DNA from 2 places in the Brevundimonas sp. NPDC055311 genome. Region 1 is predicted to be linked to the other one. Evidence: riboswitches for the same ligand, from Rfam matches in the RefSeq annotation. Region 1 holds a riboswitch; the other holds the start of a gene.
What was found. A riboswitch is a leader RNA that binds a small molecule or an ion and turns the genes downstream of it on or off. The one in region 1 is predicted to bind glycine.

Region 1 (4,411 bases):
GGACATGGTGCGGACCAGGTCGCCCTGGGCGTTGCGTTCGATCTTGCTGCACAGGGCGGTGTTGCCGTTGAAGCAGCGGTTCACGAGGTCCTGCGGCGCGATGGTGGTGATCACGTCGTCGATCTTGATGTTGTAGTAGTCGAGCGACATGTTCAGGCCGGGGATCGACGGCGGCGCATAGGTGACGCCGATCGTCAGGGTGTCGGCCGTCTCTGGCGTCAGATCCGGATTGCCGCCGCCGTTGTTCAGCACATAGACGGTCTGGTTCTTGGCCGGATCGTTGATGTTGTTATAGCCGGTCGTCGTCTGGGTGTAGAGCTCCGACAGATTCGCCGAACGGATGTCGCGCGACTGGGTGATGCGGCCTCGGAAACCGGGGAAGAACTCATTGGTCGCCCCCACCTTCCAGGACCAGATCGAGCCGGTCGTGTCGTAATCGGAAATGCGCGCCGCCGCGTTGAACTCCAGATTGTTCAGAACGGGCAGGTCACGAACGACCGGGACCAGAACTTCGGCGAAGGCTTCCTTGACCGAGAACTCGCCCGACATGGCCGAGAAGCTGAAGGTCCGGAAAGCCTTGGCCGCGTCCAGTTCGCCGACGGTCTGGTCGATCGACTCCTTGCGCGCCTCGACGCCGAAGGCGACCGAGACATCACCGGCCGGCAGGGTGAAGGGCTCGCCGCGCAGACTGATCCCCCCGACATCCAGCTTGGTGGTCGAACGCTGCTGCGGCGTGCCGGTCACATAGTCCATGGCCGCCTGGCTGGGCGCGCCCAGACCGAACAGGTTTATCGGCACGCAGCCCGAGTTGGCGTTGGTCAGGGAGACGCGGCAGATCGCCTGCCCCGTCGCCGGATCCAGCACCGAGTCCACCGCCTGGGCGTATTCCGTCCTCAGCAGGAAGCCGGGAGTGTCGATGTTGTTCTCGAACTCTCCATGGCTGTAGTAGGCGCCCCAGCGCCAGGCGCCGCCGCCCAGTTCACCATCCAGCGCCAGGGTGGCCTGCGTCGTGACGCGTTCGAAGTCGATCCGCGGATAGGTCTCGGCGTTGAAGCGGCCCATCGTGAAGCTGGTCTCACCCGCCGCCGTCATGGCGTCACGCACCGCCGTCGGCAGAAAGGCGTTGTCGATGCTGATCTGCAGATCGCCGCGGTTATGGTCGCCGAACCAGATGTAGTCGTTCCACATCTTGGCGTGACGAATATCGGCGGTGAAACGCAGGGTGTCCGTCACGTCATAGGTGGCGCTGGCCATGGCGACGAAGCGCTGCTGGGGCGTGACCAGAGGGCTGAGATCGTCGTTGGACGGCCCTTCGCCGCCCACGGTCGACGTCCCGACCTGCTGGCCGAAATCGAAGTCGCGCAACGAACCGTCAGGATTGAAGGCCTTGCCCGACAGCACGCCCGACATGATCAGCCCCCCATAGGCGGCGTTGGCGAAGCCGACGTCCGGCACGGTGACGAAACGACCGGTGCCGTCATTGGTCGACACCTGCCCCCAGCGACCGATGCGCGGGCGTGAGGTCTTCGGCACCACGCCTTCATTGTCGAGGTATTCTGCGCCGATGACGAAGTGGCCCCGGCCCTCCAGGAAATCCGTCCCCCAGGCCGCCTCAAAACGCTTCTGCTCCGCGTCGTCGAAGGAGGAGATGCCGTATTCCGCGCCGATCTTGGCGCCGGTGAACCGACGATCGATACCGATGTTGACCACGCCCGCGACGGCGCCCGAGCCCCAAGCCGCTGAAGCGCCGCCAGTGACCACATCCGCGCTGCGCACCAGAATCGACGGAATGCTGTTCAGGTCATTCTCGCTCGACACACGGCGGCCGTCGATCAGCACCAGGGTGCGGCTGATGCCCAGGCCGCGCAGATCGACCGGCGCGTTGCCTGCGCCCGTGTTGGTGCCGGTGGTCTGCGGCGACGAAGTCGCGCGAAACTGCGGCATGTCGTTAAGGGCCGCTGCAATGTTCGGACGTGCGCCGACCGACAGATCTTCGGCCGTCAGACGCACGGTCGGCGTCGGCGCCTCGAACCCGGCGCGATCAATCCGCGAGGCGGTGACGACGATCTCATCGACCGCCGAGGGCCCTTCGTCCACAGGGACATCCTGGGCCATGGCGCCGCCGGCGCACGCGAGAAGCGCCAGGACGCTGCTGCATCCGGTCAAACGAGTATTGAATTTGGACAAGTCGAAGTTCCTCATGGCGACGGCGTCCCCTCCCAAGGACAAGAGACCAGCGGCGACTGACGCGCCTTTTGACCGCCCCCGCTGTCATCGGGCCTGAGAGTTTCGGGTCGCCCCTTGCTCCTTCGGCGAGGCGCACCCGAAGGCCGCCTTCTCTCCAGCGTTTCCCGCGCAGCACGGTCCTTTTGCCTGAGCGTTTCCGGGGCGGTTGCGCCTTCGGCGTCGGAGTTCGATCTCTCCCGCGCTGCAAAAACCAGTAGGAAACCGCCTCACAAAGCCTGTCAAATCGACATTTTTGGCAATTTTATTGCTTAGTTTGCATATACTACGCAAGCATACGCTAAGATTGTCCTTGCTCGACCTAATCGTGCGGCGAGGCGCGGGCCGCCTAGCGGCGCGGTGTCAGAAAGGTGACAGGAAGATGTCAGCAACCGCGCGCGAGAGTTATCCACAGGATTGCGCGATCGCCCATCATGGCGCGAAGGGATCGTCTGGCGCCTGTTCCGCTCCGACCATCGCTGTCCGCCACTGGGCGATCAAGCGCCGACGTCGTAACTGATCGAGGTTGGCCAGAAGACCAGGACCGACACGGATGGACCTCAGCCCGTGAGAAGCGGCGACATCCGCCATATCCACACGAACGGGGCCCGCGCCGGTCCGGCTGATGAGTTCCTGGCCTTCACGCGACAGAAGGAAGTCCAGAAACAGCCGCGCCGCCGCCGGGTGGCTGGCGTTGCGCGGAATAAAGGCGACGCGCGACACAGACAGTCGATAGTCCGACGGCACGATCACCGCCACCTCGTCATGATCCGCAGCAAAGCCGACCGCGAAGGAGCGATTGACGTTATAAGCGAACACCTTCCGGCCGTCGGCGATCTGGCCCAGCATTCTATGCCCCGATGTATCAAGGCGAGGCGCCGTACGGCCCAAGGCCTCCATCAACCGCCAAGCGTCTGGATAGGCCTGGATATCCGCAGACAACAACATCATGCCGACAGCGCTGCGCTCGACGTCATATAGGGTGGTCCGCCCGGCGAACACCTCGGGCTTCGTGCTCAGAAGACGCAGAAGCTCCGCGTGACTACGTGGCGCCGCGTCCGCAGGCAACAATCGACGGTTGTAGACGAAAACGATCGGGTCGGCGGTCAGGCCAAAGCCCTGACTCCGCCATATGGCGCCGTCGGGAAGACTGCGACGATGCGGTGAGCGATAGGTCTGGGCGTAGCCGTCATTGACCAGCTTGATCTGCTGATCCATCGCCGAGGACCAAACGAGATCGACCCCCGGTCGCCCTGCATCCGCCGTCGCCTTCACCTCCTCAGCGATCAGGGACGAGTTGCGATCCACGACCTGCACCTTGATCATCGGCCATCGGTCCTGAAAAGCGTCGATGACCGGCTGCATCATGCTGGTGTTCGTATAGACGACCAGGCACCCTTCGCGCTGCGCCCTCCAGCGGGTCAGCGGATCTGTGGCAGGCCCGTTCGGTTCGCGAACGCAGGTCGCGGTCGCCGCGACCGCCAGCACGACGAGAAGTCGTATCAAGCTCGCCGGCCAGTTCCACTTTGCGGCGCGCCGCTTTAGGTTCCGCAAAGTCACTCCCTCCCACCCAGCCGGTCGCCATGAAAATACTGGTCGTCGAAGATGACAAGGCGCTCAGGCATTCTCTCAAGGCCAGTCTGGAAGCCGCCGGCTTCACCGCCTGCTGCACCGAGTATGGCGCTGAAGCCCTGACCCTGGAGGCGAACGGGGGTTTCGACGCGGCCGTTCTGGACATCGGCCTGCCCGATATCGACGGCTTCGAGGTCTTGAGCGCGCTCCGACGCCGGGGCTCGACCACGCCCGTGCTGATGTTAACGGCGCGCGACGGGCTGACCGAGAGGGTGGCGGGATTGGATCTGGGGGCTGACGACTATCTGGTGAAACCCTTCGCCCCCGCCGAATTGGCGGCGCGGCTGCGGGCCATCGCACGCCGTCGCCAAGGACGAACCGCAGAGACCGTCATGATCGGCGCCATGACCTGTGACTGGGAAGCCGGACGCGTCATGGTCGGCGACCGCGACCTGGCCTTGCGTCCCCGCGAATGGGCGGCGTTGCGGGTATTGGCTTCCCGCGTCGGCCAGGTCGTGGACAGGGACATGCTTGCGGCGGAGGTCTTTCCCCAGGACGAGGCGCCCTCGCCCAATGCTTTAGAAGTGCATATCGGACGTCTGCGCCGCAAATTGCA
Region 2 (4,411 bases), on a different contig from region 1:
GAATACGTGCGCGAGGCCCTGGACCTGCTGCACATCGACCGCATGGACCACGGCAACCGCTCGATGGAGGACGAGGCCCTGATCGCCCGTCTGGCCGCCGAGCAGATGACGCTGACCGTCTGCCCCCTGTCGAACCTGAAGCTGCGCGTGGTCAGGGATCTGAAGGACCACCCGGTCCCCGAGATGCTGCGTCGGGGCCTGCACGTCACCCTGAACTCGGACGATCCGTCCTATTTCGGCGGCTATGTGAACGCGAACTATATCGAACTGGCCAAGGCGGTCGGCCTCACACGCGAACAGGTCGTGCAACTGGCGAAGAACAGCTTCGAGGGCAGCTTCCTCAGCGACGCCGACAAGGCCGCACGGATCGCCGAGGTCGAGGCCTACGCGGCGGCGAACTGAGCCCTACCTTCGTCATCCTCCGGCGAGCGGAGCGAGACCGGGGGACCCAGCGGCGCACGTGAGCGCGAAACAACCACGCGCTGGTGCTCGCGGCGAAGATCGCCTTCGGCGCCGCTGGGTCCCCCGGTCTGCACCGCTGCGCGGCTTGCCGGAGGATGACGAAGGGAGTGGTCAGCCGAGGAGCGACGCCGCCTCGATCTCCGCCACGCCCAGCGTCGCAAACCCGGCCTTGGCCGCCGTCGCCGTGTCCGGGGCGATGGCGCGACAGGCGTCTTCGATGACCACGGCCTCAAAGCCCTCGCGCACCGCGTCCTCGGCGGTGAAGCGCACGCAGTAGTCATAGGCCAGGCCGCACAGGAAGATGCGCTTCACCCCCAGATCGCGCAGCAGGCCCGCCAGACCCGTCGCCGTCCTGTGGTCGTTCTCATAGAAGCCGGAATAGGAATCGACCGCCGGGTTGTAGCCCTTGCGGACCACGGCCAGCGCCTTGGTCACGGCAGGCGCCGCGTCGGGGTGGAAATCCGCCCCCGGCGTGCCCTGCACGCAATGATCCGGCCACAGCATCTGGGGGCCATAGGCCACCTCGATCTGCGTGAAGGGCGCCGCGCCCGCGTGGTTGGAGGCGAAGCTGATCTGGTCCGGCGTGTGCCAGTCCTGGGTGGCGACGACGGTGGCGAACCGCTCGGCCAGCCGATTGATCAGGGGCATGATCGCCGCCCCGCCCTGAACCGCCAGGGCGCCGCCCTCGCAGAAATCGTTCTGGGCGTCGATGACAAGGAGCGCATCTGTGGCGGCGATCTGCATGGCGTCAGGCCGCCGCGATCTGGTCGACTTCGTTGGCCGAGCCGAGGACGACCGGCACCCGTTGGTGCAGCTCGGTCGGGGTCACGTCCATGATGGCCTGTTTGCCGTCGGTGGTGGATTTGCCGCCCGCCTGTTCGACCAGGAAGGACATGGGGTTGCCCTCATACATCAGGCGCAGCTTGCCCGGCTTGTTCGGCTCGCGCTTGTCCCACGGATAGAGGAAGACGCCGCCGCGCATCAGGATGCGGTGCACGTCAGCCACCATGGCGGCGACCCAGCGCATGTTGAAGTTCTTGCCGCGCGGGCCGTCGGCGCCCTTCAGGCAGCCGTCGACATAGCGCTGGACGCTCTCGGCCCAGTGGCGCTGGTTCGACATGTTGATGGCGAACTCTTTCGTATCGGCCGGAATGCGCACGTTCTCATGCGTCATCAGCCACCGGCCGTCCGGCGCCAGGGTGAAGCCCGCCACGCCTTTGCCCGTCGTCAGCACCAGCATGGCCTGACCGGCGTAGACGGCATAAAGCGCCGCGACCTGATGGCGGCCCGATTGCAGGAAGTCGGCCTCGCTCGGCTGGACCGACGGCGCCTTCAGCACCGAGACGATGGTGCCGACCGGCGCATTGATGTCGATATTGGACGAGCCGTCCAGCGGATCGAACAGCACCAGATATTCGCCCGCCGCGTTCGCCGAGGGCTGCATCGCAGCCTTTTCCTCGGACGCCACCCCCGCCACGGCCGGGCAGGCCAGCAGGGCCTCGGTCAGCAGATCGTCGGCGATGACGTCCAGCTTCTTCTGCTCTTCGTCCTGCACATTGACGGCGCCCGACGCGCCCAGGGCGCCGACCAGGGCGCCGCCCGCCACCACCTGGCGGATCTCGACGCAGGCGGCGGCCGCCGTAGTCAGCGTCTCGACCAGACCCTGCGGCAGGTCGAGGGAAGCGAGGTGGGCGGCGAGATCGGTGCGGGCGGTCATGACGTCCTTCAAATCCTGTGGGCGAAGCGCGGTTCCGCCCCCTCATGGCCCTTAGGATCGACGGCGGCAAGTCCGGCGCCGCTTGACTCTGCGCCGGAGTCGAGGCCTTAGGTCGAACGCTCTCGCGGGAGAGATCGGGTCCGTTCGCGGCGCCCGGAGCCGAAGGCGCAACCGCCCCGGAAACGCTCAGGCAAAAGGACCGCGAAAGCGCACGGACGCTGGAAAGTCGCCGAAGGACGGAGGGTCCCGACGCGCGCCGACGGAGCAAGGCCGAACCTTTTCGGGAACGGTCGGAATCTCTCAGGCTTCAGGACAGCGGGGGCGCAACGACGGCGAAGCTATCGCCGCAACCTGCGACCCGGAGGCGACGCCATGAGCGATCAGGCCCTTAAGACTACCCCCCTCAACGCCGCGCACCGCGCGCTTGGCGCCCGCATGGTCGGCTTCGGCGGCTATGACATGCCGGTCCAGTATGAAGGCGTGCTGGCCGAGCACCGCTGGACCCGCGAGCACGCCGGCCTGTTCGATGTCTCCCACATGGGCCAGGCGCGCATCACCGGCGCCGACGCCATCGCGCAGTTCGAGCGCTTCGTCCCCGGCGACTATGCGATCGTGAAGCCCGGCAAGCAGAAATACACCCTGCTGCTGAACGAACAGGGCGGCGTCATGGACGATCTGATGGCGGGCAAGCCTTTCGAGGACGGCCTCTACATCGTCGTCAACGCGGGCAACAAGGATGCGGACTTCGCCTTCCTGAACGCCCATCTGTCGGGCGACGCCAAGCTGGAGGTGCTGGACCGCGCCCTGCTGGCCATCCAGGGGCCTGAAGCGGCCGAGGTCATGGCCGCCCATTCGGCGGAACTGGCCGACATGGGCTTCATGGACTGCCGCGCTATCCGCCTGTTCGACGAGGACTGCATCGTCTCGCGCTCGGGCTATACCGGTGAGGACGGCTATGAGATTTCAGTTCCGGCCGCCGCCGCAGAGCGCGTGTGGGGCCTGCTGCTGTCGGACGCGCGGGTGAAGCCGGTCGGCCTGGGCGCGCGCGACTCCTTGCGTCTGGAAGCCGGTCTGCCGCTGCACGGCCACGATGTCGACGCAACGATCACCCCGGTCGAGGCGGGGCTGACCTTCGCCCTGTCCAAGTCGCGCAAGGAACGCGCCGACTTCGCCGGCGCCGAGACCATTCTGAAACAACTGGCCGACGGCCCGGCCCGCGTCCGCGTCGGCCTGCACGTCAAGGAAGGCGCTCCCGCCCGCGAAGGCGCCGAGATCGCCGACATGGACGGCGCCGTGATCGGCAAGGTCACCTCGGGCGGCCCCTCGCCGACGCTGGGACACAACATCGCCATGGGCTATGTGCCGCCGGCCTTCGCCGAGCTGGGCGCGGAACTGAAGGTTCTGGTGCGCGGCCGCCCGGCCGCCGCCGAAGTCGTCGCCACGCCTTTCGTGGCGACCCGCTACTACCGCAAGCCGAAATAAGACCGTCACCCTCGGGCTTGACCCGAGGGCCGGGCGGCCCGCCGCTCGACGCTGGAAGTTCTAGACCAACCGCCCGCTCCAGGGCTCGATCCTCGGGTCAAGCCCGAGGATGACGACAAAAGGGAAGACCAAGATGAAGTTCACCAAGGATCACGAATGGGTTCGCCTCGACGGCGACGTCGCAACGGTCGGCATCTCCAAGCACGCCGCTGACGCCCTGGGCGACGTGGTGTTCGTCGAGACGCCGGAAGCCGGCAAGACCGTCTCGGTCGGCGACAGCTTCGCCGTCGTGGAATCGGTCAAGGCCGCCTCGGACGTCTACGCCCCCATCGCGGGCAAAGTGATCGAGGGCAACGCCGCCCTGGCCGACGCCCCGGAAACCGTCAACGCCGATCCCGAAGGCGAAGGCTGGTTCGCCAAGATCAAGGTGTCCGACGCCTCGGTGCTGGACGGCCTGATGGATCAGGCCGCCTACGACGCCTACCTGACCACCCTCTAAAGGTCTCCCCTCTCCGCTCATCCCCGCGGAAGCGGGGACCCAGTTCCTTGGGGTCAAGCAGCGGTGTTTGAAGCTTAAACCTGGGTCCCCGCTTCCGCGGGGATGAGCGGAATATAGAATGCGCTACCTCCCCCTGACGCCCGACGACCGTGAGGCCATGCTGGCCGCCATCGGCGCCAAATCCATCGACGACCTGTTCATCGACGTGCCGCAGGCCGCGCGCCGCGACGGCTTCGTAGACCTGCCCCGCG

Region 2: another riboswitch for glycine. It lies ahead of gcvT (glycine cleavage system aminomethyltransferase GcvT); the one in region 1 lies ahead of ACWIDZ_RS11380 (TonB-dependent receptor domain-containing protein).

What each region holds. Positions count from the first base shown of each region.
Region 1 covers NZ_JBSHMV010000003.1:76,384-80,794, reverse strand. Annotated here, with positions in the region: gene ACWIDZ_RS11380 (TonB-dependent receptor domain-containing protein) at 1-2,115, opposite strand, end outside; glycine riboswitch at 2,267-2,347, opposite strand; glycine riboswitch at 2,352-2,436, opposite strand; gene ACWIDZ_RS11375 (ABC transporter substrate-binding protein) at 2,656-3,729, opposite strand; gene ACWIDZ_RS11370 (response regulator) at 3,750-4,411, shown strand, end outside.
Region 2 covers NZ_JBSHMV010000002.1:810,229-814,639, reverse strand. Annotated here, with positions in the region: gene ACWIDZ_RS09710 (adenosine deaminase) at 1-402, shown strand, start outside; gene pncA (bifunctional nicotinamidase/pyrazinamidase) at 574-1,206, opposite strand; gene ACWIDZ_RS09700 (class 1 fructose-bisphosphatase) at 1,211-2,179, opposite strand; glycine riboswitch at 2,295-2,391, shown strand; gene gcvT (glycine cleavage system aminomethyltransferase GcvT) at 2,552-3,661, shown strand; gene gcvH (glycine cleavage system protein GcvH) at 3,795-4,160, shown strand; gene gcvPA (aminomethyl-transferring glycine dehydrogenase subunit GcvPA) at 4,279-4,411, shown strand, end outside.